DNA from 3 places in the Arsenicicoccus dermatophilus genome. Region 1 is predicted to be linked to each of the others. Evidence: riboswitches for the same ligand, from Rfam matches in the RefSeq annotation. Region 1 holds a riboswitch; each other region holds the start of a gene.

Region 1 (9,701 bases):
GAGATCCGCGGTGCGTTCTCGATGTCCGAGCCCGGCTGCGGCTCCGACGTTTCGGCGATCACGAGCAAGGCCGTTCCCGGCGAGGGCGACGGTTGGACCATCGACGCGCAGAAGATGTGGCTGACCAACGGCGGCTCGTCGACGCTCGTCGCGGTGCTGGTCAAGACCGACACCGGCGCCGACTCGGTCTACAAGAACATGACGACCTTCCTGGTCGAGAAGGAGCCCGGCTTCGGTGAGGTCGCGCCCGGCGTCACGGTGCCCGGCAAGATCGAGAAGATGGGCTACAAGGGCGTCGACACCACCGAGCTGGTGCTCACGGGTTACCGGACCACGTCAGCGCAGATCCTCGGTGGCGAGCCCGGCAAGGGCTTCTACCAGATGATGGACGGCGTCGAGGTCGGCCGCGTCAACGTCGCCGCCCGCGCGTGCGGCGTCGCCCAGCGCGCCTTCGAGCTCGGCATCGGCTACGCCCAGGAGCGGGAGACCTTCGGCAAGAAGATCATCGACCACCAGGCGATCCTGTTCCGCCTGGCCGACATGGCCACCAAGTGCGAGGCCGCCCACCAGATGATGGTCAAGGCCGCCCGGCTCAAGGACAAGGGTGAGCGCAACGACCTCGAGGCCGGCATGGCGAAGTACCTCGCCGCGGAGTACTGCGCCGACGTGGTCGAGCAGTCCTTCCGCATCCACGGCGGCTACGGCTACTCCAAGGAGTACGAGATCGAGCGGCTCTACCGCGAGGCACCCATGCTGCTCATCGGCGAGGGCACCGCGGAGATCCAGAAGATGATCATCGGGCGGCGCCTGCTCAAGGACTACGGGAAGCGCTGAGCCCCGCAGCTTCTCGTCGGCATACGACCGGCCCGTCGAGCCTCCGCCAGGGGGACCGGCGGGCCGTCGTCGTGCCCAGGCGGCATCCAGCCGACGACCTGCCGGAGGTGGGATGATCGAGCCATGCCGCAGCCCCAGATCTCGCCCACGTCCGCGCTCACGGCCGAGCACCTGCAGCTCGAGCTCCCCTCGTCCGTCGGTGTCTTCGAGCGGTATGCCGAGGCCCAGCGAGCGGTGGACCACCTGGCCGACCACGAGTTCCCCGTCGAGCAGTGCATGATCGTCGGCACCGACCTGCGCCAGGTGGAGCGGGTCACCGGACGGCTCACCCAGACCAAGGTCGCCCTCGGCGGGATGGCGTCCGGTCTGTGGATGGGGCTCTTCGTCGGGATCCTGTTCATGACGCTCGACGGCCAGGGGCCCCGGGCGATGGTGACGCCGCTGCTCGTCGGGGCCCTCTTCGGGCTGGTGTGGGCGCTGATCGGCTACTCCCTGACTCGGGGTCGGCGCGACTTCACCTCGGTCACGCAGGTCGTGGCGACGCGCTACGAGGTGCTGGTGGAGCGGCAGCTGCAGCAGCAGGCACGGACGATGCTGCGCGAGGCCGGCCTGATGGGTGACCCGGTGCTCGGATCGTCCTCCCCGGGTCAGCCCGCGGCGCCCGTCCGGCAGGCCCCGGCGGCGCCCGCCGAGCCCCAGACCTGGCAGGCCCCGCAGCCCCCGCAGCAGGTGGGGTCGACGATGGGCATGCCGGTGCAGCCCCCCCACGCGCAGCAGGTGGACTCCACCATGGGGATGCCGGTGCACCGGTCCCAGGCCCAGCAGGCACCGACCCAGCAGGTGCCGGCCCCGCCCGTCGACCCCGACCGATCCGACGAGGTCGCCTGGAGCGACGAGCAGGGCGGCGCCACCCGCCGCTGAGGTCAGCGGATCTCGGGCATCCCGAGGTCGGCCGCGTGCCGGTCGCGGATGTCCTGGCTGATCCGCATCGAGCAGAACTTCGGCCCGCACATCGAGCAGAACCTCGCGTCCTTGGCGGGCTCAGCCGGCAGCGTCTCGTCGTGGAAGCTGCGGGCGGTGTCCGGGTCGAGGGAGAGCTCGAACTGGTCGTTCCACCGGAACTCGAAGCGGGCCTTGGACAGCGCGTCGTCCCGCACCCGGGCGCCGGGGTGGCCCTTGGCGAGGTCGGCGCTGTGGGCGGCGAGCTTGTAGGTGATCACGCCCGTCTTGACGTCGTCGCGGTCGGGCAGCCCCAGGTGCTCCTTGGGCGTGACGTAGCAGAGCATGGCGGTGCCGTGCATCGCGATGGTGGCCGCGCCGATCGCCGAGGTGATGTGGTCGTAGCCCGGCGCGATGTCGGTGGCCAGCGGCCCGAGGGTGTAGAACGGCGCCCCGTCGCACCACTCCTGCTGCAGGCGGACGTTCTCCTCCACCAGGTGCAGCGGCACGTGCCCGGGGCCCTCGACCATCACCTGCACGTCGTACGCCCAGGCCCGCCTGGTCAGGTCGGCGAGGGTGCGCAGCTCGGCGAGCTGGGCCTCGTCGTTGGCGTCCGCGACCGAGCCGGGACGCAGCCCGTCGCCGAGGGAGAAGGCCACGTCGTACTGCGCGAAGATCTCGCACAGCTCGTCGAAGTGGGTGTAGAGGAAGTTCTCCTCGTCGTGGGCCATGCACCAGCCGGCCAGGATCGAGCCGCCGCGCGACACGATGCCGGTGACCCGACGGGCGGTCAGCGGGACGTAGTCCTTGAGCACGCCCGCGTGGATCGTCATGTAGTCCACGCCCTGCTCGCACTGCTCGATCACGGTGTCGCGGAAGATCTCCCAGGTGAGCTCCTCGGCGATGCCGCCGACCTTCTCCAGGGCGTGATACATCGGCACGGTGCCGATCGGGACGGGGGAGTTGCGCACGATCCACTCGCGGGTCGTGTGGATGTCGTCGCCGGTCGACAGGTCCATCACCGTGTCGGCGCCCCAGCGGGTGGCCCAGGTGAGCTTGTCGACCTCCTCGGCGATCGAGCTGGTGATCGCCGAGTTGCCGATGTTGGCGTTGACCTTGACCAGGAAGGCCCGCCCGATGATCATCGGCTCGGACTCGGGGTGGTTGACGTTGGCGGGGATGATCCCGCGGCCGGCGGCGACCTCGGAGCGGACGAGCTCGACGTCGCAGGCCTCGCGCAGCGCGACATACCGCATCTCCGGGGTGATCACCCCTCGCCGGGCGTAGGCCATCTGCGTCACGCGCTGGCCGGCCTTGGCGCGCAAGGGCTCTCGTCGCGCCCCGCGCCACTCCTGGGAGGACGCACCACGGCGTACGGCGGCGCGTCCGTCGTCCGCCAGGTCGCGGCTGCGACCGGGATAGGTCTCGACGTCGCCGCGGGCCGCGATCCACTCGTGCCGCACCGGCGCGAGGCCCTCGGCCGGGTCGGAGCCGGGCCCCTCGGTGCAGTAGACCCGGACCGGCTCGTTGGGCACCGGGCCGGACGCGGACGGGCTGTCGTCGAGGCGGATCTCGGTGAACGGCACGCCCACGCCGTCGGGACCGTCGACGAGCACCCGACGGCGGCGCCGGTGGGTGATGTGGTGCCCGCAGTCGGTGTTGCCCTCGGCGAGAGCAGGGTCCGCGCCCTGGTCGGCGGGATCGACGGCAGGAGCAGTGGACTGGATCAGGTCGGTCATGGTCGGCCCTGTCGGTGACGACCCGGGCGGATCGGCCAGGGGCCCCGGCAGCCGCAGACGGTGCCGTGAGAGTGCTCGAGCCGCACGTCGTCTCCGAGGATCCCTGCGCCGGCATGACCCGGATCAGGTGGTGACGGTCGGGGCGGCTGCAGCCCCCTCTCAGCCCGATGCCTCGGACTCCCGCTCTGGACGCCGCCACCGTAGCAAAGCGAGCCAGGAACCGCAGGGCGGACAATCGTGATGAAGTGGTCATCTCGGGCTATGGAACGGCGTGTCGAGTGTCTCCTAGGGTGGTCGAGCAGGCGCCATCCCCCTGCACTCCACCCTGGCCCACGAGGCCGACCAGAAGGCTCATGATGACCACCACGCTCCTGGGTCGTCGTGTCGCGTCCGCGGCTCTGACGATCGCCTGCCTGTCGCTCCCGCTCGCCCCCTCGGCCCTCGCCGACCCCGACCCGACGGCGACCCCCACCCCCACCCCGACGGCTCCGGTCGAGACCTCCGTGCCCGGTGCCACCACGACACCTGCACCGTCGAGCTCGGACAGCGCCACCCCGACGGCGACCACGACCCCGGCGCCGACGACCGTGCCCGAGCAGCCCACCGGCACCCCGACCGCCACCGCCTCGCCGACCCCCACGGTCACCCCCACCGGGAGCCCCACGGAGCACCCGACGGCGACCGGCACCGCGAGCCCGGCCCCCACGTCCACGCCGACGGGGACCTCGCCGACCACCCCGACCGCCTCGCCCAGCGCGAGCGCGAGCGCCTCCGGCAATCCGAGCCAATGGGACGGGGAGGTCCCCGTCGAGGGGATCCCCGGTCTCGGCGACCTGCCCGTCACCCCGCTGAAGCGCGGCCTGCGCCTGGTGCCCGGGTGCCGCTCGCTGACGATCACCAACCCCGCGGGCAACCCGCTGGTGGGGGTCGCCTACGGCGGCCCGGACGAGGCAGACCTCGACGGCATCGTGGCCCTCGCACCCGGCGCCACCGTCAAGGTCACCACGACGCGCAGCGAGCTCGTGGTCGTGGCCTCCGACGGCAACGGCATCAGCTTCATCGACGGCGGACCGATCGACCAGGTCTGCGACGCCGGCCACGCCCCCCTCAAGCGGCCGACGGTGCAGCCCGGCCGCAAGGGTGCCCACGGCGCGCCCGTCTTCAACTCCGGCCGATGAGGACCACGCGCACCCTGCGGTCCCTCGCCGGCGCCGCGGTCCTGGCCGCAGCCCTCACCGCGTGCTCCGGCTCGGGCCCGGGGGCCGGGGCCGGAGCGACGACCACCTCGGCCACGCCCACGTCGGGGCCCTCGAGCCTGCCGCGCTGGGCGACCTCGGCCGCCTCGCCCGCGGCGGCCGCCCAGAAGGCCGCGGCCGGCAACGGCCGGCTCGCCATACCCTCGCTGGGGGTCGACGCCCCCGTCCTGTCCTGCGGGACGGAGAAGGGCGTCGTCGAGCCGCCTGCCGACGTCCGGGCCACCTGCCTGTGGACCGGTGGCATGGATCTCGAGGCGGCGCAGGGGACCTCGGTGATCGTGGGGCACTCGACGCGCAGCCAGAAGAGCGTCGGTGCCCTGGAGCGCATCGCCCAGCTGCACCCCGGTGACCAGGTCACCGTGGGCGGCCGCACCTGGAAGGTCGCCGAGGTGCTGCCCAAGGCGGACAAGTACGACCTGCCGACGTGGGTCACCGCACGCACCGGCACGCGCTCGCTGGCGCTCATCACCTGCACGACCACGAGCAACGTGCTCAACGACATCGTGCGGCTGACGCCGGCCTGATCCGCACCGAGACGCCGGGCCCCGCCGACCAGCCGTCGGCCGGGGTCCGGGGTCCGGGGCCGAGATGGAGCCCGTCATACCTCGTGGCCACCAGGGGCACCTCACCTGCCTGGAGTCACGCCATGTCACTGTTGTGACTGCACTTTCGCTGCCGAACGCTCGCCGGCTCGCAGAGGGGCCGCATGGGTTCCCGCACGTTCGCAGACGTAGGGGGAGCAGCTCGATCCTCGTCAGTCGCGGTGCAGATCTGATGTGCTGTCGCTGGGGTGTGGCGGGCGTGCTGTGCCTGCTCGGCGCCGCCGGGCTGGTGGTGCTGGCGACCCGCGGGCCGGCCGCCTGCATACCTGGTCGCACGCCCGGGTGAGCCGCGCTTCCGGAGCCTGCAGGACAGACGTGTGGAGCCGCGCTCCCGGACGGGGCGCGGCTCCACGGCGGTCGTCAGGCCCGCGGCCTGGTCGGGCTCAGGGGCGGCCGCGCTCCTGCACCTGCGCGATCCACCGCTCGACGTCCTCGATCGTGCGGGGCATCGCGGCGGAGAGGTTGTCGCAGCCGTCCTCGGTCACCAGCACGTCGTCCTCGATGCGCACGCCGATGCCGCGCAGCTCGTCGGGCACCAGCTCGTCGTCGGCCTTGAAGTAGAGCCCAGGTTCGACCGTCAAGATCATCCCGGGGACGAGCTCGGCGTCCATGTAGTCCTCGCGCAGCGCCTGCTGGCAGTCGTGGACGTCCATGCCGAGGTGGTGGGAGGTGCCGTGGACCATCCAACGACGGTGGTACTGGCCGTGCTCGGGGTCGAGGGTCTGCTCGACGTCGACGCCCTCGGGCAGCAGGCCCCACTCGTGGAGCCGCTCGGCGATGACCCGGATCGCGGCGGCGTGCACGTCGGAGAACTTCGCGCCGGGACGCACCGCGGCGAGACCGGCCTCCTGGGCGTCCAGCACGGCCTGGTAGACCCGGCGCTGCGGCTCGCTGAACCGGCCCGACACCGGCAGGGTGCGGGTCACGTCGGCGGTGAACAACGAGTCGACCTCGACTCCCGCGTCGACGAGGATCAGGTCGCCCTCGCGCACGTCGCCGGTGTTCTTGATCCAGTGGAGGGTGTTGGCGTGGTCGCCGCTGGCGCAGATCGAGTCGTAGCCCACGCCGTTGCCCTCGTGGCGGGCGTAGAGCCCGAACATCCCCTCGACCCAGCGCTCCCCGCGGCCCCGGCGGACCGCCTCGGGCAGGTCGGCGATGACCCCCTCGAAGCCCTTGTGGGTGGCGGCGACGGCCTTGCGCATCTCACCGACCTCCCACGCGTCCTTGACCATCCGGCGCGTGGACAGGTCGCGGGCGAGCTCGGCGTCGAGCTGCTCCTGGGACTCGGTGACCCCGGCCTCCTGCCGCACCTGGTCGACGAGCGCGCTGACGGCCGCGTCGGCCTCGCGCAGGACCCGCAGCTGCACGGTGCCCGCGTCCTTGGCGAGCACGTCCTTCATCTCGTCGATGTGGCGGGCCCGGATGCCCAGCTCGGACTCGACGTCGGCGACGGTCGGCCGGGCGCCCACCCAGAACTCGCCGTACCGGCTGTCGGCGAAGAACTCCTCGGAGTCGCGCGGGGCCAACGGCCGGAAGAACAGCGTGGCCTCGTGACCGCCGCCCTCGACCGGGTCGAGCACCAGGACGGCATCCGGCTCGCGGTCGGCGCCGAGGCCGGTCAGCCAGGCAAAGGCCGTGTGCGGGCGGAACACGTAGTCGCAGTCGTTGGAGCGGACCTTCAGACCGCCGGCGGGGATGACGAGCCGCTCCCCGGCGAACCGCTCGCTCACGGCGGCGCGGCGCGGCTCGGTGACGTCGGCGACCTCGGCCCGCGGGGTGGGCTCGGACGCCCGGGGGGCCCATCCCGAGGCGACGAACTCGCGGAACTCGGCGCTGGTGGGGCGGCTGCGGTGCTCGGCCTTCGGCTGCTCTTCGCTCGTCATACCGGCCATCGTGCCACGGTGCGTCGATCGTGCCCCGGCCGGTCGCTTGCGCAGATGCCCCTCCGACCGGAAGGCTACTCGCTGTGACGACTCGTACCACGGGGGGCCGGGCCCCTCGACCTCGGGCCACGGCTGCGGGCGCCCTGCGCCGCACGGCCTACGCCCATGCGATGCGGGCCCTGCGTCCCAGCGACGGGACCGGGGTGCTCCAGCTGCACCCGGACGAGGTCGACCCGGCGGTCGCGCGCAAGGTCGTCGACCTGGCCATGCGGGTCGCGGAGATGATGCTCAGCCACGGGGCCTCCGCCAACGACGTCACCGTGACGCTGCTGCGGATCACCAAGGCCTACGACCTCAAGGCCGTTCACGTCGACGTCACCTACACCTCCATCCAGGTGTCGTACTACCGGGGCCACGACCGGGAGCCGCTGACGACCTTCCGCGTCGTGCGGGCCCGCTCCATCGACTACACCCGCCTCCAGCGCGTCCAGGGCCTGGTCAACAGGATCGAGGGCGGGCTGGACGTGGACGAGGCCTACGACGTCTTCGCCGCGGTCGTGCGCGCACCGCACCCCTACCGCCGCTGGGTGATCACCGTCGCCAACGCCGGGATCGCCGCCGGCGTGTGCGTGCTGCTCAACGCCACCGTCATCATCACCGTGGTCGCCTTCGTCACCTCCGGGCTGATCGACCTGCTCATCGGCCGGCTGTCGCGCCGCCAGGTGCCGCCGTTCTTCATGCAGGCGCTCGGCGCGTCCATCCCCACCCTGGCCGCCGCGGGGATCATCGCGCTGATCCATCACGCGCACCTGCCCGGTCTGGGCGGCGTCCGTCCCGAGCTGATCGTCACCGGCGGCATCGTGGTGATGCTGTCCGGGCTGTCCGTCGTCGGTGCCGCCCAGGACGCCATCGACGGCTACTACATCACCGCGGGCGCCCGCACCTACGAGGTCGTCGTGATGACCCTCGGCATCGTCGTCGGGATCCTCGCCTCGCTGCAGCTCGCCTGGCGGCTCGGCGTCCCCGTGGTGCTCTCCGGGGAGGCGCCCGCGGTGGGCAGCCTGCCGCAGCAGCTGCTGGGCGCCCTGCTCATCTCCGCGTTCTTCGCGATCAGCACCTATGCCGGGCCGCGCACCGTCGTCCTGTGCGCGGTGGCGGGCGTGCTCGGCTGGGTGGGCCACCTGCTCGGCACCGCGGCCGGGCTCGGACCCGTCTCCGCCAGCGCCCTCGGTGCCTTCCTCCCGTCGCTGCTCGCCATGCCTGTCGGCCGACGGCTGCAGGTGCCCTCCCTGGCCCTGATCACCGCCGCCCTCGTGCCCCTCATGCCCGGGACCATGGTCTACCGCGGGATCCTGGAGATCATGGTCCAGGTCGGACGCACCGAGAGCTTCGGGGGCGGACCGCTCACCCTGATCACGGCGGCAGGCGTGGGTATGGCGCTCGCGGCGGGAGCCTCCCTCGGGACCTACCTGTCCCGGCCCCGCGCCACGAACCTGCGGCACGCGGCGCCTCGCGGCGAGGGCTCGACCGCGGACAAGGCGGTGCACAACGACAGTCCGGAGGCGCGGGCGACCACGGCGCGGGCCGAGGAGGCCACGACGGGTGCCCTGCCCACCGTGACCGACCCGCCGCGGGAGCAGGGCCGCCGGGAGCAGGTCTGACGGCGGCCGGGAGCGCGGGCGAGGACCCTTCCGGCATACGACCGCCGACGTGAGCAAGGGCACGCCAGGACGGGGTGCCGGTCGCTCGCGGGCTGCGGCAGCATGGGCGGCGAGCCGAGACCGACACGACGAGGTGCACCCATGTCCAAGACCTTTGCCGGCAACTTCTTCGAGGACTTCGCCATCGGGCAGGAGATCGTCCACGCGACGCCCCGCACGCTGACCGAGGGCGACCTGGCGCTGTACGGCGGGCTCTACGGCTCGCGGTTCGCGATGACGTCCGGGGAGACCTTCGCCAAGGGCCTGGGCCTGGAGCGGATGCCCGTGGACTCGCTGCTGGTCTTCCACGTGGTCTTCGGCAAGTCGGTGCCGGAGATCTCGCTCAACGCCGTCGCCAACCTCGGCTATGCCGGGGGCGTGTGGGGGGTGCCCGTCTACGTCGGCGACACCCTCACCGCGACCTCCACGGTGATCGGCCTCAAGCCCAACTCCAACGGCACCACCGGCAACGTCTACGTCCGCACGGTGGGGCGCAACCAGCACGACGAGACGGTCCTGGACTACGTGCGCTGGGTGATGGTCCGGCGCCGCGAGCCCGTCTCCCCGGACGCGCTCGGCGAGGCGACGATCCCCGAGCTGCCCGGCGCCGTCCCGGCCGAGGACCTGGTGGCGCCGTGGCGCGTCGTCGGCGGCTACGACACCGCGGTGGCCGGCTCCGAGCACCTGTGGGACGACTACGAGGTCGGGGAGCGCATCGACCACGTCGACGGGGTCACCATCGAGGAGT
Region 2 (9,701 bases), on a different contig from region 1:
CGTGGGGGCCTACGGCCGGCGCGAGTGGCGGCACTGGTGGCTCGGCGCCGCGCTGGTGGGAGCGGTGCTCGGGTCCTGGGACTGGTCGCTGCGGGACGGGCACGGGGTCGGCAACCCGGTGGTCTACGGGATCACCAACTGGGTGTTCAGCGCCGCCCTGTCGGTGGCGTTCTACGTCCCCGGGGTGCTCGCCCGCCAGCGTCGGGACCTGCTGGCCTCCCTGCAGGACCGCGCCCGGTCCCTGGAGCGCGAGCGCGACTCCTCGATGCGGCTGGCCGCGCAGGAGGAGCGGGCCCGGATCGCCCGCGAGATGCACGACATCGTCGCCCACTCCCTGTCGGTGATCGTGGTGCAGTCCGACGGCGCGGGGTATGCCGTCCAGCACGGCGACCCCGACGCCGCCCGCGAGGTCGCCGCCCGGACCCTCGCCACCATCGGCGACACCGCCCGCACCGCCCTCGCCGAGACCCGCCGCCTCGTCGGGGTGCTGCGCGAGTCCGGCGAGGAGGTGTCCTATGCCCCGCAGGCCACGCTCGACCAGGTCGACGAGCTGGTCGCCAAGGTCAACGAGGCGGGGATGCCGGCGACCCTGACCGTGGTGGGCGACCCCGCCGGGCACGCGCCGCTCGGGGCCACCGAGGGCATGGCGGTCTATCGCGTGGTGCAGGAGGCGCTGACCAACGCCATGAAGCACGCCGGCGCCGGCGCCTGCGTGACGGTCGAGATCCGGCACCTGCCCGGGCGCGTCGAGCTCGCCGTGCGGGACACCGGGAGCGGGCCTGGCCCAGGCCCGGGGGAGGGCCCCGGATCCCGGGACGGGCACGGCAACGGGCTCGTCGGGATGCGCGAACGGATGGCGGCCGTGGGCGGCGAGCTGGTCGCCCGCGAGCGACTGGGTGGGGGCTTCGAGGTGCTTGCTAGCCTGCCGCTGGGTGCCGCGACCGCCGCCCTGGGACAGGGAGACTCATGACCGACGACACGATCCGGCTGCTGCTCGCCGACGACCAGGAGCTGGTCCGGATGGGCTTCCGCATGGTGCTCGACGCCCAGCCGGACATGACCGTGGTGGGGGAGGTGGGCGACGGGGCGGCCGCGGTGGCGCGCGTCGCCGGGCCCACGACCGCGGGCGCGTCAGCCTCGGGGATGGACGACGTCGACGTGGTGCTCATGGACATCCGGATGCCCCGCATGGACGGCGTCGAGGCGACCCGCCGCATCGTGGCGTCCGGCGCCGCGGCGCGGGTGCTCGTGCTCACGACCTTCGACCTGGACGAGTACGTCCATGCCGCCCTCAAGGCCGGGGCGAGCGGCTTCCTGCTCAAGGACGCGGGGCCGGCGGAGCTGCTGGCTGCCATCCGCGCGGTGCACCACGGGGACTCCGTGGTCGCCCCCAGCGCGACCCGCCGGCTGCTGGAGCGCTTCCTGCCCGACCTGCCCGACGAGGGTGCCTCGGCCCCCGCCGGCGCCGAGGAGCGACTGGCCCCGCTGACCGAGCGCGAGCGGGAGGTGCTCGTCGCCGTCGGCCAGGGCCTGACCAACCAGGAGATCGCGGCCGAGCTCTACCTCGCCCAGGCCACCGTCAAGACCCACATCGGTCGGATCCTGGCCAAGCTGCACCTGCGCGACCGGGTGCAGATGGTCGTGCTCGCGTACGACACCGGCCTGGTCCGCCCCCGCGCCTGACCCCCTGCGCCCGCCATACGCCCCGCCCGCCACGCCCCGGAGCCTCTCGCGCCCGCTCTCTCCTGCGCTCGGAGCTCGAGGTGGGGAGGGAGCAAGGTGCGACCGGGGTCGCAGGTCCCCTCCCGGCATACGACCTGGGTATGACGAGAGCAACCGCCCCGCAGGCGGATCCGCGCGACGGACCCGGCTCCCTAGCGTCGAGGACGTCCTCGATCGCCATTCCTCAGGAGCCCTTGATGAGCCTCGCACCCGCCGCAGCCCCCTCGACCAGGTCCGCCACCCGCGCCCCCGCGGTGCGGGTGCGGGAGCTGACCAAGACCTACGGCGAGGGGGACACCCGCGTCGTCGCGCTGGACCGGGTGGACGTGGACCTGGCCGCCGGCGAGCTCACCGCGATCATGGGGCCGTCGGGCTCGGGCAAGTCGACGCTGATGCACTGCGCGGCCGGGCTGGACGACGTCACGAGCGGCCAGGTGTGGCTGGGTGACACGGACCTGACCACGCTGGACGACACCCGGCTGACCCGGCTGCGGCGCGAGCGGATCGGGTTCGTCTTCCAGGCCTTCAACCTGCTGCCGACGCTCACCGCGGAGGCCAACGTCCTGCTCCCGCTGCGCCTGGCGGGCCGCCGCCCCGACCAGGACTGGCTGGACCACGTCGTGCAGGTGCTCGGGCTGCGGGATCGTCTGCGGCACCGGCCGAGCGAGCTGTCGGGCGGCCAGCAGCAGCGGGTGGCCGTCGCCCGAGCGCTGGTGACCCGACCCGACGTGATCTTCGCCGACGAGCCGACCGGTGCCCTGGACAGCGTCACCGGCCACGAGCTGCTCGACCTGCTGCGCCGCAGCGTCCGCGAGCTCGGCCAGACCGTCGTGATGGTCACCCACGACCCCAGCGCCGCGACCTACGCCGACCGGGTCCTCCTGCTCGCCGACGGTCGCCTGGCCGGCGAGCTGCGCGAGCCCACCGCCGACGACGTCCTCGGCGCACTGCGCGGACTGGGGGCCTGAGTGATGACCTCGATCTCCTTGGCAGCAGCCGACGTCCGCGGCCAGGGCCGCCGCCTGGTCAGCGTGCTGGTGGCCATCGCGGTGTCCGTCGCCTTCATCACCGCCTGTCTCGCGCTGAGCGACTCGCTCACCTCGCGGCTCACCCGCGACGTCCGCGCCACCGTCGGCGCCAGCGCGGTGGTGGTCACCGGCCCCGGGCGGGACGGCACGGTCCCCCCGGCCCTCGTCGAGCAGCTGCGCGCCGCCCACCCCGACACCGAGGTGCGCCCCGTGGCCACGGGATTCGTGCGGCAGCTGGTCGGCGGGCGAGAGGCCTTCCTCGCGCTGCGGTCGGTGCCCCGCCTGAGCCCCACCACGACGCTGGAGGCCGGTCGCCTGCCCGCCGCCGGCGAGATCGCCCTCGCGGCGGACGTCGCCCGCTCCCGCGGTCTCGCGATCGGGCAGGTCGTGCGGCTCAAGCCGCTGCCCGACGGCCAGGTTCGCGACCTGCGCCTCGTCGGCCTGGTCCACCCCGGCGCCGACGCCGTGGACGCGACCGGCAATCCCTGGGGCTTCCTGCCCGAGCGAGACCTGTGGACCCTCACCGGGACGACCGGCTACCGCGCCGTGCATGCCGGGAACGGCGCCACCGACGCCGCTCGCCTCAAGGCGGCCGTGGCCGCGCTACCCGCCGCCAAGAGCCTCACCGTCCGCACCGGCGCCGAGGAGCGGGACGCCCGGATCGCCGACCTCGGCAGCGAGGTCGCCGTGATCACCTCGGCGCTGCTCGTCTTCGCGATCATCGCGACGTTCGTGGCGATGCTGGTCATCGCCAACACCTTCGCCATCCTCGTCGCGCAGCGCACCCGCCGGCTCGCGCTGCTGCGCTGCATCGGCGGCGAGCGCCGGCAGGTGCGCGGGTCGGTCGTCGTGGAGGCGGTGCTCGTCGGCGTCGTCGGCTCGCTCGTCGGTGTGGGGCTCGGCCTGGCGCTCGCCGCCGGCGCGGTCCGCCTGAGCGCGGGAACGCCCCTCGACCTGGGCGGCCTGACCGCGGCCCCCGCCACCGTGCTGGTCCCGCCGGTCGTCGGCGTGCTGGTGACGGTGGTCGCGGCGCTCGCGCCGGCCCGCGCGGCGACCCGGGTGACCCCGCTCGCGGCGCTGCGGCCGCAGCCGGCCTCCCGGGGGCGCCGGGTCGCCCGCACCCGCCTGGTCCTGGGGGCCCTCGGGGCGGTGGCCGGGACCGTGCTGCTCGTCCTCGGCGCCCGGGCCCACTCGATGGCCCTCGGCGTGCCCGGCGGCCTGGTGTCCTTCGTCGGGATCATGCTGCTCGCGCCGGTGGTGGTGCCGGCCCTGGCGGCGCTCGTGGGCGGCCTACCCGCTCGTCTCTGGGGAGTGCCCGGCGCGCTCGCGGTCGACAACTCCCGGCGCAACCCGGCCCGCGCGGCCGCCACCGCCTCCGCCCTGCTCGTCGGCGTCACCCTGATCACCACGACCACCGTCGCCGCCGCGTCGGCCACCCGGTCCGGCAACGAGGCGCTGGACCGCCGCTACCCGGTCGACGCGACGGTGCAGGCGGCCAAGGGACTCACCACCGCCGACCTGGCCACCGTCCGGCGCAGCCGCGTGGTCGAGCAGGCCGCCCTGGTCACGAGGCTGCACCCCACCCTGTCGATCGCCGGCCGCGACCCGCAGGCCGAGGACGTCACCGGCATCACCCCCGAGGCCGTGCAGGTCTCCCGCCGCGCCCCGAGCCTGGCGGGGCTCGACGACGGGACCGTCCTGCTCACCCCGCAGACGGGCGCCCGCACCGGCGACCGGGTGCGGCTCACCCAGGGCGGCCGCACGCTCGAGCTGCGTGCCCACGTCAGCGACGAGCACCCCTCGACCCCCGTCGTCACCGGCGCCACCGCCCGGCGCCTGGACCCCGCCGCCCCCGCTGTCGCCTGGGTCCGGCTCGTCCCCACCTCGGACGCCGCCGCCACCGCCGAGCGGCTCGCCACCGACACCGCGCAGATCCCGGGCAGCCAGACCGCCTCGGTCGCCGGCCAGCGCGCCGAGCTGCAGCGGGTCATGGACACCACGCTGACGGTGGTGACCGGGCTGCTGGCCTTCTCGGTGCTCATCGCCCTCGTCGGCATCGGCAACACCCTCGGGCTGTCCGTCCTGGAGCGCACCCAGGAGTCCGGCCTGCTGCGTGCCCTCGGGCTCGAGCGACGCCAGCTGCGCGCCATGCTCGGCCTGGAGGCGCTCACCCTCGCGGGCGTCGGCACCCTCGTCGGGCTGGCCCTCGGGGTGGGCTACGGGGTGGCCGCGGCCCACGCCGCGCTCGGCGGCGACCTGACCGTGGCGATCGACGTCCCCTGGGCCCGCCTCGCCCTGGTCGCCGGGGTCGCCCTGGCCGCAGGATGGGCCGCGTCCGTCATACCGGCTCACCGGGCCGCCCGGGTGAGTCCCTCGGCAGCCCTCGCGGCCGACTGACCCGACCTAGGCTGACGCCATGCCTCGCACCAGCGCCGGACTGCTGCCCTATCGCCACACCGCCGACGGGCTCGAGGTCCTGGTCGGCCACATGGGTGGCCCCTTCTGGGCGCGCAAGGACGCCGGCGCCTGGTCGATCGTCAAGGGCGAGGTGGAGCCCGGGGAGACCGACCTGGAGGCCGTGGCCCGCCGCGAGGTCGCCGAGGAGCTCGGGGTGCCCGCCCCGCCCGGCCCCTGGCTCGACCTCGGCCAGGTCCGCCAGTCCGGCGGCAAGGTCGTCCAGGCGTATGCCGTGGCCGCGCCCGACCTCGCGCTGGTGTCCTGCACCGAGGTCGAGATGGAGTGGCCGCGCGGGTCCGGCCGGGTCATCCGCTTCCCCGAGCTCGACCGGGCCGAGTGGCTGACCCTCCCGGCCGCCCGCGAGCGCCTGGTCGCCGGGCAGCGACCGCTGCTGGACCTGCTGCAGGACCGCCTCGGGCAAGGTCCCCAGGCATGAGCGAGGCCCGCCCCCACGACGGGGAGCGGGCCTCGGACGTGCCTGCGGTCAGGCGCGGTTGCTGCTGATGTCGGCCTGGGCCTGGAGGTCGACCTCACCGATGTCCTTGCTCTGACGCTTCACCGCGGCGACGTAGCCCTTGGCGGTCTGGCGCTGGGCGACGAGGCGGGCGACGCCCATGACGACGCCGGACAGCGCCGCGAAGGCGAGCGCTTCCTTCCAGTCGACCTCGGGGTTGGTGGGGTCGGAGGGAGCCTCCTTGCCCGTGGCCTTCTGCCAGCTGGTGTTGACGATCTTGTTGGCGACGACACCGGCGAGCGCGGCGGCCCCGGTGCCGATGAGCTTCCAGAGGTTAGGTCCCATGCGTTGAGTCTCACACGTCCTTGCGGTTATCGTCACCTTTCCACGACAGGGGAGCGCACGCAGCGCTGAGAGTGCGGATCGGTCCGCAGACCCTCGAACCTGCTCCGGCTAGCACCGGCGAAGGGAGTCGAGCTTCTCGAGGTGCTCCGGCGCCTCTCCCTCTTGGCAGCGACCAGGAGATCTCTCGTATGGCGACCACCACCCGCCCCACCGACGCGACGGGCACCCGCTCGACGTGGTCCGTCCTCGCCCGCCGCCCCCTCACGGGCTGGCGCGGCATCGACCTCGTCGTCGGCGCCGTCCTCGCCGTGGCCATGGGCGTGGCCTTCTGGGCCTGGGACAACTCGCTCTACCACCTCGTCGAGGGGCCCGCCGCGGTCTATGCGCCGATCGGCTCGCTCGTGCTCGGAGTCTGGCTGCTGCCCGCGGTGGCCGGTGCCCTGCTGGTCCGGCGGCCGGGGGCGGCGCTCTACGTCGAGCTGATCGCCGCGACCGTGGAGACGCTGCTCGGCAACAAGTGGGCCGCGCTGGTGATGCTGTCCGCGCTGCTGCAGGGCCTGGGCGTGGAGCTCGCGATGGCGGTGTGGCGCTGGCGCCGCTTCGACCTGCTCACGGCCGTGCTCGGTGGCGTCCTGGCGGCCGTCCTGGAGATCTGCTGCTACGAGTGGTGGCAGTACGTCCCGCAGCTCGCGCCGGTCCACAAGCTCGTCTACCTCGCCCTCGGGATGATCTCCGGCGCGGTGATCGCCGGTCTCGGAGCCGGCGCGCTGGTCCGGGCGCTGGCGCGGTCCGGCGCGGTCGACGCCTTCCCGCCCGCCCAGGAGGCCCGCGAGGCGCGACGCACCGCATGAGCGGCGGGGCCGCCGTCGCGACGCGGGACCTGACCTGGCTGCCGCACGGCCTGGACGCGCCGGTCCTGGACCGGGTGTCCCTGCAGGTGGCGCCGGGGGAGCGGGTGCTGCTCGCGGGTGCGTCGGGCTCGGGCAAGTCCACGCTGCTGCGCGCGCTGGCGGGGGTGCTGGAGGAGACCGGCGGCGGGGCGCTGACCGGGTCGGTCCAGGTGACCGACGGTGCCGTGGCTCCCGGCCTGGTCGAGGGCATGGCCGGCACCGGTGCGGCCGCTGCGCCGCCGCCGGCGCAGGCCGGGCTGCTGCTGCAGGACCCCGCCGACGCCGTCGTCGCCCGCACCGTCGGCCGCGACGTGGCCTTCGGCCCGGAGTGCGCCGGGGCGCCGCGCCCCGAGATCTGGCAGCGGGTGCGGTCGGCGCTGCGGGCGGTCGGGTTCCCGTATGCCGAGGACCACGAGACCCGCGCCCTGTCCGGGGGCGAGGCCCAGCGGCTGGCGCTCGCGGGCGTGCTCGCCCTGCGCCCCGGCCTGCTCCTGCTCGACGAACCCTGCTCGATGCTCGACCCCTGCGCCGCCGCCGAGGTGCGGGCGGCCGTGGCCGAGGCGGTGGCCACCTCGGGCGCCACGCTCGTCGTCGTGGAGCACCGCCTGGCCCCCTGGACCGACCTGTGCGAGCGGCTCGTGGTGCTGGGCGACCGGGGTCAGGTGGTCGCGGACGGGCCGCTCGCGGCGACGCTGGCCGCGCAGGCCGAGCACCTGACGCGTCTCGGGCTGTGGGTGCCCGGCGCCCCGGCACCCACGCCGGCGGCGGTGGAACTCCCGCTGGTCACGCCCGTCCGCCCCGCCGGCCTCGAGGTCGAGGTCGCCGAGCACGAGCGCCAGACCCAGCCGGGACTCGCCTCCTGGCAGGTCGAGCGCCTGCCGGTGGTGGTGCTGGAGGACGTCGAGCTGGCCGCCTCGCCCGGTGAGCTCGTCGCGCTGACCGGCGCCTCCGGGGCGGGCAAGTCCACCCTGCTCGCGCTCGCCGCAGGCCTCGACGAGCCCACGCGCGGCCTGGCCCGCCTCGACGGGGTCGACGGCCCGCCGAACGCTGCTGACGGCCCCGACCTCGCCGCCGTCGTCGGCTGGGTCCCGCAGCGCCCCGAGCTGCCCCTCGTCGCCCGCACCGTGCTGGACGAGGCCCAGGTCACCGCCCGCGCCCTGGGCCAGGACCTCGATGCCGTCGAGCGCCGCGCCCGTGCCCTGCTCGCCGTGGTCGGGCTGACCGACCGCCTCGACGCCGACCCGCACCACCTGTCCGGCGGCGAGCAGCGCCGCCTCGGGCTGGTCGCCGCCCTGGTCCACGGCCCCGGCGTGCTCCTGCTGGACGAGCCCACCGTCGGGCAGGACCGGCAGACCTGGGCCGCCGTGACCGGGCTCGCGCACGCCGCCGCCCGCGCCGGCACCACCGTCGTGGCCGCCACCCACGACCGGCTCCTCGTCGGCGGCGCCACCCGCGAGGTCGCCCTCCCGCGCCCCGACCGGCAACCCCGCGATCCCCGACGACGCGGCCAAGGACTGGCCCCGCACGCCTCCCCGCTGCCACTCCTGCTGCTCCTGCTCGTGGCCGCGGTGGTAGGTCTGGCCATACCGTCGGTCGCGGCCGGTCTGACGCTCCTCGCCGCGGAGCTCGCGGCCCTGGTCGCGCTGTGCGGACTGCGCTGGCCGCAGCCGTTGTTGCGCCTGGGGCCGCTGGTCGTGGCCGCGGTCTCCCTGTGGTGGTCGGGCTGGGCCTGGTCGGAGCACCACGACGCCCTCGCCGCAGCCCTGGCACCCCTGCGGATGACGACGGCGGCGCTGCCGGGCGTGCTGGTCGGCGCCTACCTGGAGCCCTTCACCCTGGGCGACCACCTCTGCCAGCGGTTGCGGCTGCCCGCCCGGCCCGTGGTGGCCGCGGTGGTGGCGCTGCAGCGCTTCGACGAGCTGCGGGCCACGGCGTCCGAGCTGCGGGCGGTGCGCCGGGTGCGGGCGGTGGCCGGTGGCCGCGGGGTGCTCGCGCCGGTGCGGGACGCGGCGGCGTCGACCTTCGTGCTGCTCGTCCTCGCGCTGCGCCAGGCCGGTCGTACGGCGGTGGCGATGGAGGCGCGGGGCTTCTCCTCCGTCGTCGTCCGACAGGGCCGGCGGACCTGGGCGGAGCCCGCTCGTAGGGGCCGAGGCGACCTGGGGGTGCTGCTGGTGACCCTCGTCGTGGCTGCGGTGGGGGTGCTCGGCCACCTGCGCTGACCACGCCGGATGGCGACGGACGGGTGACTCCCGGCCCCACCTCCACCCGTGCGGCCCAGTCCTTGCGGGCGGAGGTCACCCGACGCGGCAGGTCAGCGGCGTGGCCGGGAGCATCATCTCTGCCGGGTGGACGTGACCACCGCGTCCGAGGTGTCCGATCCCTCCCGACCGTGAGTCACTCATATGGGTGCACTACGAAAAGTTACTTTGAGCAACGTTGCGTCATGTCTGCTGTTGGCGTGCCATATTGAGCATCGACCCTCTGCACTCTCAGTGTTGGAAGGTTGCTGAGGGTGTGAAACAGCGCTCTCTCATCGCTCACCGTGCGGCATCCCCCTGCCGCGCCACCGAAGGGGTCACATGGCCAGCAGCAACCGGTCGTCCGGAGTCTTGACGGTGCGTAGTCACGACTCGCGCTCGTGGCGCACCCGCTCCGCCATCGCCGTGTCCGCGGTGATGGCGGTCCTCGCTGCCCTCATGCTGGCCTTCGCCACCCCTGCCCAGGCCTCGATCGTCGACCCGATGAACGAGTCCTACAACGACGTCGTCAACGGTGACTTCATCACCATCGGCAACGGTGTCCTCG
Region 3 (9,701 bases), 2.1 Mb from region 1:
CTGGGCCGGGGGCACCGGCTGACCGCCCTGGACCGGACCACCGATGGTCGGCTCGGGAGCGGTCTCGTAGGTGCGCGCGGAGTTGGTGTCGAAGTTGACCTGCGGCGTGGAGCGCGCACCGGCCTCGGCCTCGAAGTACTGCTCCTGGTGCACGCCCGCCCGCTTGGCGATCGCGCTGCTGGGGAAGGACTCGACCTTGGTGTTGAGCTCGCGCACGGTCGCGTTGTAGTAGCGACGGGCCGAGGCGATGCGGTCCTCCGTGGACGACAGCTCGGACTGCAGGGCCAGGAAGCTCTGGTTGGCCTGCAGCTGCGGGTAGGCCTCGGTGACCGCCATGAGGCGACCGAGCGCACCGGTCAGCTCCTGCTCGGCGGCGGCGGTCTGGGCCGGGGTGCCACCCGCCTGGACGGCGGCGGCGCGGGCCCGCATGACCTCGTCGAGGGTGCCGCGCTCGTGACCGGCGAAGCCCTTGACGGTCTCGACGAGGTTGGGGATCAGGTCGTGACGCCGCTTGAGCTCGACGTCGATCTGACGCCAGGACTCCTGCGTGCGGTTGCGCAGGGCGATGAGTCCGTTGTGCATGCTGACGAGCCAGAAACCGATCGCGGCGACGATGACGAGCAGGACGATCAAGGCGATGAGCACGGGGCTCCCCCTCCAGGGCTGGACGTGGTCGTGGTCAGCCTAGCCGGACGGCCAGGACGATCACCGGTAGGACGACGCGAGGCGCCAGGACGTTCCCGGCGCCTCGACCCGATCCGATCTGTCGGCGGCGCGACGTCGGCCGGCGTGGCCGCGGGCGCAGGCCCGGTCAGGCCAGCCCGAGCTCGTCGAGGGAGTAGACGTGCAGGTAGGGAACCCCCGCCTCGTCCTTGATCCGCTCCCCCGCACCGGTGGTCCGGTCGGCGATCGTGGCGACGGCGACGACCTCGGCGCCCTCCTCGCGGCACGCGGCGACCGCCTCCAGCGGCGACCCACCCGTCGTGGTGGTGTCCTCGACCACGAGCACCCGGCGACCCGTGATCGAAGGCCCCTCGATCCGCTGCTGCAGACCGTGGGCCTTGCCGGCCTTGCGCACCACGAAGGCGTCGAGGCGATCCCCGGCGGCGGCCGACGCGTGCAGCATGGAGGTGGCGACGGGATCGGCTCCCAGCGTCAGGCCGCCGACGGCGTCATACGCCAGGTCCTTGGTGAGGTCGCGCAGCACGATGCCGACCAGGGGGGCCGCCTCGCCGTCCAGCGTGATCCGGCGCAGGTCGACGTAGTAGTCGGCCTCCTTGCCGGAGGACAGGGTGACGCGGCCGTGGACGATGGCCTTGTCCTTGATGATCTCGAGCAGGCGGGCGCGGGCGTCGGCAGGGTTCATGGGCTCGAGCCTAGCCGCGTCCCAGGTCAGCCCAGGCGGCGGCGACGGGTGGCCAGGTGCATGCTCACGCTGCGCACCAGGCCGCGGGGCAGCACCTGCAGGGAGCCGACCAGGCCCTTGTAGAGCGCCCCCGGGACCGAGACGACCCGGCCGCGGGCGACGTCGTCGAGGCAGTCCTGCACCAGTCGGTCGGCGTCCAGCCAGGCCGCCTCCGGCAGCAGCGACATGTCCATCTGCGCCCGGTCGTGGAACTCGGTGTGCGTGAAGCCGGGGCACAGGGCGGTCGCGGTGACGCCGGTGCCGCGCAGCTCCATCGCGAGCGCCTCGGTAAAGGTCGTCGTCCACGCCTTGGCCGCGGAGTAGGTGCCCATGGCCACGAAGCTCGCGACCGAGGAGACGTTGACGATCGCGCCGCGGCCGCGCGCCACCATGGACACGGCCGCCGCCTGCGAGAGGACGAGCACGGCCCGGGTGTGCAGGAGCAGGTGGTGCTCCTCGGCCTCGATCGGCGTCTTCAGGAAGGAGGTCTTCATCCCGTAGCCCGCGTTGTTGACCAGCAGGTCGACGGGGCGCTCCTGGTCGGCGAGCCGGTCCGCGACGCGCTGCAGCTCGGCACGGTCGGTGAGGTCAGCGGGGAGCACCTCGCAGGTCGTGCCGTGCAGCTCGCACAGCTCGTCGGCGAGGCCCTGGAGGCGATCCTGCGCGCGGGCGACGAGCACCAGGTCGTGACCGCGGCAGGCGAGCTCGCGGGCGAAGGCCTGACCGATGCCGGCGGACGCGCCGGTGACGAGAGCGATTGCCATGCGGGCAGTATGTCGGACCCGGCCCCTAGGTGTTGCGGTGCAGGAGGTTGTTGACGCGGGGCCGGGGTTGAGGACGGGCAGGTCCGTCGGCGGCACCATGAGTAGCGACCAAGCAACTCGTATAGCCGATCTCGAAGGACCTGCCCTGTGCCCCACCGTAACGCGCCCCTGACACCCGAGGGTCGTCACCGGCTCGTGCTGCGTTGTCAGCACCGCCCCATCGCCCACGTCGCCGCGGAAGCAGGCGTGTCACGCCAGTGCCTGTCGAGGTGGGTGAACCGCTACCGCGAGTACGGGCAGGCCGGACTGCTCGACCGCTCCAGCGCACCCCACCGGCGCCCCACCCAGACGCCTCAGAACGTCGTGGACCGGGTCATCGAGCTGCGCAAGAAGAAGCGCTCGGCCACGCGGATCGCCGCCGACCTCGCCGCCGAGGGCGTCACGATCGCCGCGTGCACGGTCTCCCGGATCCTGCACCGAGTCGGGCTGCCTCGCCTGTCATGGCTCGACGCCGACGGCGAACCCCTCCGCGCGCCCGGCACGATCACCGCCCGCTACCCCGGACACATGATCCATCTCGACGTGAAGAAAGCCGCCCGCATCCCCGACGGTGGCGGCTGGCGGGTCCACGGACGCGGCAGCGAGCAAGACAAAGCAGCCGACCGCGCCGCCCGCGCCACCGGCAGGAAGGGCACCCGTGCCGGGTACACGTACATCCACTCCGCCGTTGACGGGTTCTCCCGCCTGGCCTACACCGAGTGCCACGACGACGAGACCGCCGCCACCGTGGTCGCGTTCCTGTCCCGCGCCCGAGTGTTCTTCCGCGCCCACGGCATCACCCGCTACACGCGGATCGTCACCGACAACGGGCCCGCCTACACGTCCAAGCACTTCGCCCGTCACGCCGCCTCGTTCGCCTCACGCCATCAACGGATCCGCCCCTACACGCCTAAGCACAACGGCAAGGTCGAGCGCTACCAAGGCCTGATGAGCAGCGAGGTCCTTTACGCCCGCCCCTGGACCAGCGAGCAGCAACGTCGCAACGGCATCGCCGGGTGGGTCAACCACTACAACTACCATCGCCCCCACACAGCCGCTGGCGGCAAGCCCCCAGCCTCACGCCTCAAAACCAGCGTCAACAACGTCTTGCCGAGTTACACCTAGGGTGGGCGCGTGCGCATCGCTACGTGGAACGTCAACAGCATCCGGACCCGGGTCGACCGGGTCGTCGCCTTCCTGGAGCGGCACGACGTCGACGTGCTCGCCCTGCAGGAGCTCAAGTGCAAGGACGCGCAGTTCCCGACGCTGCCCTTCGAGCAGGCGGGCTACGAGGTCGCCGTCCACGGGCTCAACCAGTGGAACGGTGTCGGCATCGTCTCCCGGGTGGGCCTGAGCGACGTGGAGGTCGGCTTCGAGGGCATGCCGACGTACGGCGAGCCGGAGGCCGTCGCCGAGGCCCGCGCGCTGGCCGCGACCTGCGACGGCGTGCGGGTGTGGTCGCTCTACGTCCCCAACGGGCGCGAGGTCGGCCACAGCCACTACGCCTACAAGCTGGACTGGCTGGCGCGGCTGCGCGACCGCGGGGCCGAGTGGCTCGCCGCGGACCCGCAGGCCCAGGTGGCGCTGATGGGCGACTGGAACGTCGCCCCGCAGGACGACGACGTGTGGGACATGGCGGTCTTCGAGGGCGCCACCCACGTCTCCGAGCCCGAGCGGGCGGCCTTCCGCGGGGTCGTCGAGGCGGGTTACGCCGACGTGGTGCGCCCCCACGCACCCGGCCCGGGGGTCTACACCTACTGGGACTACACCCAGCTGCGCTTCCCCAAGAAGCAGGGCATGCGCATCGACTTCTGCCTCGCCTCCCCCGCCCTGGCGGCCCGGGTGACCGGCGCCTCCATCGACCGCGAGGAGCGCAAGGGCAAGGGCGCGAGCGACCACGCCCCCGTCATCGTCGACCTCGACTGAGCACCGGTCCGGCGAGTCGGACGCGAACCGGCCGGGCAGCGTCGAGCGGCATACCCCACAGTGATGCTCATGGGCACCTACGACGCATGGCTGGACGGCGCGACCATCGACGAGCAGGTCCGGGCGCTGCGCCCGGACTACCGCTGCGTCCTGCTCGTCGCCGAGGGGCTGACCTCCCGGGAGGGCGACGAGGCGAGCGAGCGGCTGCTGCAGGAGGCGGAGGCCGCGGCTCGCACCTGGACGGTCCCGGTCGAGGAGCTGCCGCACATCGCGCGGTGGCGCGAGGCCTTCCGGGCCTTCGGCGCCAAGCCGCAGCGCACCCGGACCTCCGTCGAGGCCCTGGCCCGTCGGGCCGGCGACGGGCTGCCCCGGATCAACGCCGTGACCGATGCCTACAACGCCGTCTCGGTGCGGCTGCAGACGCCGCTCGGCGGCGAGGACCTGCAGGCCTACGAGGGGCCGCTGCGACTCGTGCGCGCCAGCGGGGGCGAGGACTTCACGACGACGGCCTCCGGGGTCGAGGTGGTCGAGCATCCCGAGCCGGGCGAGGTCGTGTGGCGCGACGACGTCGGTGTCACCTGTCGCCGTTGGAACTGGCGGCAGTGCTCTCGCACCCGCCTGACGGAGGACACCCGGGACGCGGTCTTCGTCGTCGACGTCCTGGACGTGGCGCCTGGTGACGGCGCGACCCGCGCCGAGGAGGTCCGCGAGGCGCTGTCCGAGGCGCTGCGCCAGGTCAGTCCCGGGGTGCGGCTGAGCCACCGCACGCTGCTGGCCGCCGAGCAGGCCTGCGGCCCGGCGCCCGGTCGCCGGGCCGCAGGAGCGGCCCCCCGAGGTCCGGCACCCGGCACCCGGAGCCCCACACCCCGGCAGCGTGCAGGAGCAGGCTCAGGCGGCAAGGCGCAGCGGCTGCAGCTGGTCGATGCCGCGGGTGCCCATGACGAAGAAGCCCAGGTCGCGGATCCCCTGCTCCTGGCAGTAGCGCTGGACGGCCTCCTGCCAGAGCCGGTCGGTCGGGGTGGCGTGGATCGGGCCGTGCCGGACCACGCAGCAGGCCGCCGAGACGTGGGTTGCGCCGACGCCGATGGTGGCGTCCAGGACGGTGCGCTGGGTGACCGGGTCGACGGGGATCTCGTCGAGCTGGAGCATCAGCGGGGTGAGCAGGTGGCCGTTGAGGTCGCACAGCAGGAAGCACAGCTCCGGCCCCGCCCCCGGCCCGGGGATGGTGTCGCGCAGCACCGTGCGCACCAGCTCCGGGTCGGTCAGGGGCCGGTCGTCGATGAGGTCGTAGATCGTCATAGGACCGATGAAAGGCGCGGCGGCCGACCGGGACCAGGGTGCCGACCTGCCTGGGGACGACGGCGCGGACGGCCGCGCGCGCAGCAACCGTCCTGTGCACCACGAGCAATCCGCGCAGGTGGCCTCAACCGCGCTCGGGGACGGAGCGACGACGCAGCGTCAGCGAGAGGACGGCAGCGAGGGCAGCACAACCGGCCGCCCCCCAGAAGACCGTCTGCACCTGCACCATGGCCGCGGCGAGCAGCGCCGTGGGGTCGGTGGGGTCCGGCAGGTGCGTGGTGGCGGCGTAGAAACGCCGCAGCCCGATCGCCGTGAGCAGGGCCAGGCCGACGATCATCCCGACCATCCGGGCCAGCACCACCAGCGAGCTCATGCTCCCGTGGCTCTCGGGGGCGACCTCGGCCAGGGCGGCGGCGTTGACCGGGGCGAGCGCCAGCCCGAGGCCGAGCCCCACCAGGGCGAGGGTGGGCGTCGCCGCCGCGGTGGTCAGTGCCCCGGTGGTCCAGCGCGCCATCTCGGCCAGTCCGAGGGCGGCGAGGGCCAGCCCGGCGGCCGACACCCAGGAGGGTCCGACGCGCCGCAGGAGCAAACCGCCGAGCAGGGCCCCGGCGGGCAGCGCCACCAGGAACCGCAGCAGCACCATCGCCGCCGCGGCCTGGGTGCCGGCGACGGTGAGGCGGGCGAGCACGGGCACGTCGACGACCACCGCGGCGAGGGCCGCGCCCACCAGCAGGGACACCACCAGGGCCGTCGCCGCGTCCCGACGCAGCAGGCCGCGGGGCACCAGCGGCACCACGGCGGTGCGGTGCCGGAGCGCCCACCCCGCGGTGCACAGCGCGCCCAGCGGCAGCAGCCACAGGCCCTGCGGGCCGACGACCTGCACGGCTGGGTCGGCGGTCGCGAAGGTCAGCACCAGGCAGCCCAGCGCGCCCGCGACCAGCAGCGCCGCGAGCAGGTCGACCTGGCTCAGCACCGGGGCCCAGCCGCGCCAGGACAGGCCCAGCCAGACCAGGAGCAGGACCGCGGCTCCGGCGCCGAGCGGGGTGGCGAGACGAGCCCGGGACCCGAGCGGCAGGTAGCCCCACCCCCAGGTGAGGTGGGTGACCAGGACCTCCGGCGCCCACAGCGCCAGGAGCAGGGCGGACAGGGCGATCCCGAGGACCAGCTGCCGTATGCCGGCAGGAAGCGCCCGACCACCACGACGTGGGGACGAGGCACCCGGGGTCGCCCGCGCAGGGGCCGGCCCGTCCAGGGCGACGGACCGCGCCGCGGGGCCCGGACGGCTCAGCGCGGCCACCGCGCACCACAGCGCCGCGGCCAGGGCTGCGTTGAGCCAGAACACGTCTCGCCAGGTGCCGACCGCGAGCACGGCTGCGCCGAGGAGCGGCCCCACCACGGAGCCGAGCTCCTGCACCGCGCCGACCACGCCGAGCGGCACCCCGCGCCGGGCGGGGGGCCAGCCGTCCGCGACGAGCGCCAGCGTGGCCGGCACCAGGCCGCCGCCGCCGAGACCCTGCAGGACCCGGCCACCCACGAGGACCGGCAGCTCGGTCGCGAGCGCGGTCACCACCGACCCGACGAGGAAGACCACGAGCAGCGCCCGCAGGACGCGGGCCCGGTCGACGAGGTCGGCGAGCCGCCCGACGAGGGGCAGCACGGCGACGTAGCCGAGCAGGAAGCCGCTGATGATGGGGGTCGCCCGCTGCATCGCGTCGATGCCGAGACCGACCCCGGCCATCATGTCGGGCAGGGCGAGGACCACGACATAGGTGTCGGCGGCCGCCAGCAGCACCGCGAAGGAAGCGGCCGCCAGCAGGCCACCCGGGTGGGTGCCGCCGACCCCGCGCGCGTCAGGGGGCACGAACGGTGACCTGCTCGCCATAGCCGTCGAGGCGGACGTCGTACCGGCTCGTGGCGCCGGTCGCGGGGAAGAACGGGCCGGTGACAGTCACCGAGCGGACCCGGTCGTCGTCGCCGACCTGGAAGGAGACGGGGAAGGTCGCCCCGCGCTGCCCTGCCGCGAGCACGTCGACGACCTGGTCGCCGGGCAGGGTCCCGGTGATCGTCTGCACCTCGGCGCTGCCGTCGCGCTTCCTGTCACCCAGCGCGGGCGACTGCACCGCGCCGAGCAGCGAAGAGATTCCTTTGTCGGGCGAGAGCAGGTCGGCCGGGTCAGGGGCGCCGTAGTCCGCGGCCCGGGCCGGCACGTAGGACCGGGTGAAGGGCAGGCGCAGGCGCAGCGTCCCACCGACGGACACCACGTCAACGGTGCCGGACAGGCCGCGGGCGCGCACGGTCAGGGAGCCCTGGAAGGCCGGCTGGTGGGTCACCACCCCCTTGGCGGCGGTGACCCCCTCGGCCTTGGCCGGGAAGTCCGGCGAGGAGAGGTCCACCCGCACCGAGGGGCTCGCGTCGAGCGTTCTGCGAGCGGCGGCGAGCCGGTCGGCCGCGCTGCGCGCGGGCTTGTCCGGGGCGCCGCCGCACGCCGACGCCCCGGCGACCAGCAACCCGCTCAGCAGCAGGGCGCCCACCTTGGTCCAGGTCATCTCAGGTCCCCTCCCGTGCCTCCCCCCGACCGTATCCGACCGAGGGTGGGCTAGGGTGCGACCACGACGCGGGGTGCCCCTCGAGGGCTGAGATCACACCCGTCGAACCTGATCTGGCCAGCACTGGCGAAGGGACGTCGCATGGCCGAGCACACCCCGGTCTCACCCCGGCAGGTCGGCGAGGCGGTGCAGCGCCTGCGCGAGGGCAGCCCCCTCGTCCAGAGCCTGACCAACATCGTGGTCGCGCAGTGGACGGCCAACGTCCTGCTCGCCGCAGGAGCGGCCCCCGCGATGGTGGACAACCCGCACGAGGCGGGCCTGTTCGCCCAGGTGGCGGGCGGCGTCCTGGTCAACACGGGCACGCCGTACGACGACACGACGGCGGCCATGCGCGCCGCCGTCCAGGGCGCCGCGCAGACGGGCACCCCCTGGGTCCTCGACCCCGTGGCGGCGGGCGGGCTGCCGTGGCGCACGCAGGTCGCGAGCGAGCTGATCGGGGTGCACGCCCCGGCGATCGTGCGCGGCAACGCCTCGGAGGTCTCCGGACTGCTCGGCGGGCTCGGCGGCCGGGGCGTGGACTCCGCCGCCCGGCCCGAGGAGGTGCTCGAGCAGGCGCGGTCCCTGGCCCGCGACCACGGCACCGTGGTCGCCGTGAGCGGGCCGGTCGACCACCTCACCGACGGCGAACGCCTGGTCCGCGTCGCCAACGGCCACGAGCTGATGACCCGGGTCACCGGGGTCGGGTGCGCGCTGGGCGCCCTGATGGCGGGCTTCGCCGCGGTCTGCGAGGACCGGCTCGTCGCCGCGACCGCTGCCACGGCCCTGCTGTGCGTGGCGGCCGAGCGGGCTGCCGCGGCCACCCGCGGCCCCGGCAGCTTCGCGGTGGCCCTGCTCGACGAGCTGGCCCTGGTCACCCCCGACGAGGTGGCCGAGGCGGTGCGGCTGTCATGACCCGGCCGCCGCTCGACCTCACCGTCTATCTCGTCACCGACACCGTCATGGCGGGCGGCGCCGGCCGGGTCGCGCCTCTCGTCCGAGCCGCCGTCGACGGGGGTGCCACGGTCGTGCAGGTGCGCGACCCCGAGGCAGACGACGACACCTTCCTGCGGATCTCCCGCGAGGTCGTCGCCGCGCTGGTCGGCACCGGAGTGCCCGTCCTGCTCAACGACCGGGTGCACCTCGTCCGGCCTGCCGGGGCCCACGGCGCCCACGTCGGCCAGGGCGACCTCGACCCGGTGCGCACCCGCGAGCTCCTCGGCCCGGACGCCCTGCTCGGCCTGTCCTGCCAGACCGTCGAGCACGTCGAGGCGGCTCGGGCGCTGCCCGACGGCACCCTGGACTACCTCGGTCTCGGGCCGGTCTGGGACCAGACGACCAAGCCGGACGCCGCCATACCGTCCGGACCCGCCGGGATCGCCCGGCTCGCCGCCGCGAGTCCCTGGCCCACCGTCGCCATCGGCGGCATCAGCGCCGACCGCATCGGCGAGCTGCCCGCCACCGGCGTCGCCGGCGCCGCCGTCGTCAGCGCCGTCTGCGCCGCCCCCGACCCCCGGGCCGCCGCGACCCTGCTGCGCACCCGCTGGAAGGACGCCCCACGATGACTCCCCCACCCAAGGTCCTGTCGATCGCCGGCTCCGATCCCTCGGGCGGCGCCGGGATCCAGGCCGACCTCAAGACCTTCAGCGCCCTCGGGGCCTACGGCACGTGCGTGATCACCGCCCT

The links. Region 1 has a riboswitch for thiamine pyrophosphate ahead of thiC (phosphomethylpyrimidine synthase ThiC). Riboswitches for the same ligand answer to the same signal wherever they lie in the genome.
Region 2: linked by a shared signal. The riboswitch ahead of MM438_RS14520 (ECF transporter S component) and the one ahead of thiC (phosphomethylpyrimidine synthase ThiC) in region 1 are both predicted to bind thiamine pyrophosphate.
Region 3: linked by a shared signal. The riboswitch ahead of thiM (hydroxyethylthiazole kinase) and the one ahead of thiC (phosphomethylpyrimidine synthase ThiC) in region 1 are both predicted to bind thiamine pyrophosphate.

Annotation. Positions count from the first base shown of each region.
Region 1 is NZ_JAKZHU010000001.1:2,523,173-2,532,873, reverse strand. It holds gene MM438_RS11660 (acyl-CoA dehydrogenase family protein) at 1-834, shown strand, start outside; gene MM438_RS11655 (YflT domain-containing protein) at 958-1,755, shown strand; gene thiC (phosphomethylpyrimidine synthase ThiC) at 1,758-3,512, opposite strand; TPP riboswitch at 3,595-3,706, opposite strand; gene MM438_RS11645 (hypothetical protein) at 3,866-4,690, shown strand; gene MM438_RS11640 (class F sortase) at 4,687-5,292, shown strand; gene MM438_RS11635 (aminopeptidase P family protein) at 5,754-7,253, opposite strand; gene MM438_RS11630 (threonine/serine exporter family protein) at 7,337-8,914, shown strand; gene MM438_RS11625 (MaoC family dehydratase) at 9,056-9,701, shown strand, end outside.
Region 2 is NZ_JAKZHU010000003.1:9,645-19,345, reverse strand. It holds gene MM438_RS14550 (sensor histidine kinase) at 1-970, shown strand, start outside; gene MM438_RS14545 (response regulator) at 967-1,683, shown strand; gene MM438_RS14540 (ABC transporter ATP-binding protein) at 1,920-2,690, shown strand; gene MM438_RS14535 (FtsX-like permease family protein) at 2,694-5,147, shown strand; gene MM438_RS14530 (NUDIX hydrolase) at 5,167-5,643, shown strand; gene MM438_RS14525 (DUF4235 domain-containing protein) at 5,692-6,006, opposite strand; TPP riboswitch at 6,044-6,149, shown strand; gene MM438_RS14520 (ECF transporter S component) at 6,195-6,857, shown strand; gene MM438_RS14515 (ABC transporter ATP-binding protein) at 6,854-9,115, shown strand; gene MM438_RS14510 (beta strand repeat-containing protein) at 9,476-9,701, shown strand, end outside.
Region 3 is NZ_JAKZHU010000001.1:432,282-441,982, reverse strand. It holds gene MM438_RS02120 (LemA family protein) at 1-645, opposite strand, end outside; gene pyrE (orotate phosphoribosyltransferase) at 812-1,366, opposite strand; gene MM438_RS02110 (SDR family NAD(P)-dependent oxidoreductase) at 1,393-2,169, opposite strand; gene MM438_RS02105 (IS481 family transposase) at 2,317-3,333, shown strand; gene MM438_RS02100 (exodeoxyribonuclease III) at 3,343-4,134, shown strand; partial or broken gene MM438_RS02095 (B3/B4 domain-containing protein) at 4,198-4,740, shown strand; gene MM438_RS02090 (hypothetical protein) at 5,023-5,433, opposite strand; gene MM438_RS02085 (MFS transporter) at 5,558-7,294, opposite strand; gene MM438_RS02080 (LppX_LprAFG lipoprotein) at 7,284-7,979, opposite strand; TPP riboswitch at 8,039-8,131, shown strand; gene thiM (hydroxyethylthiazole kinase) at 8,121-8,930, shown strand; gene thiE (thiamine phosphate synthase) at 8,927-9,580, shown strand; partial or broken gene thiD (bifunctional hydroxymethylpyrimidine kinase/phosphomethylpyrimidine kinase) at 9,577-9,701, shown strand, end outside.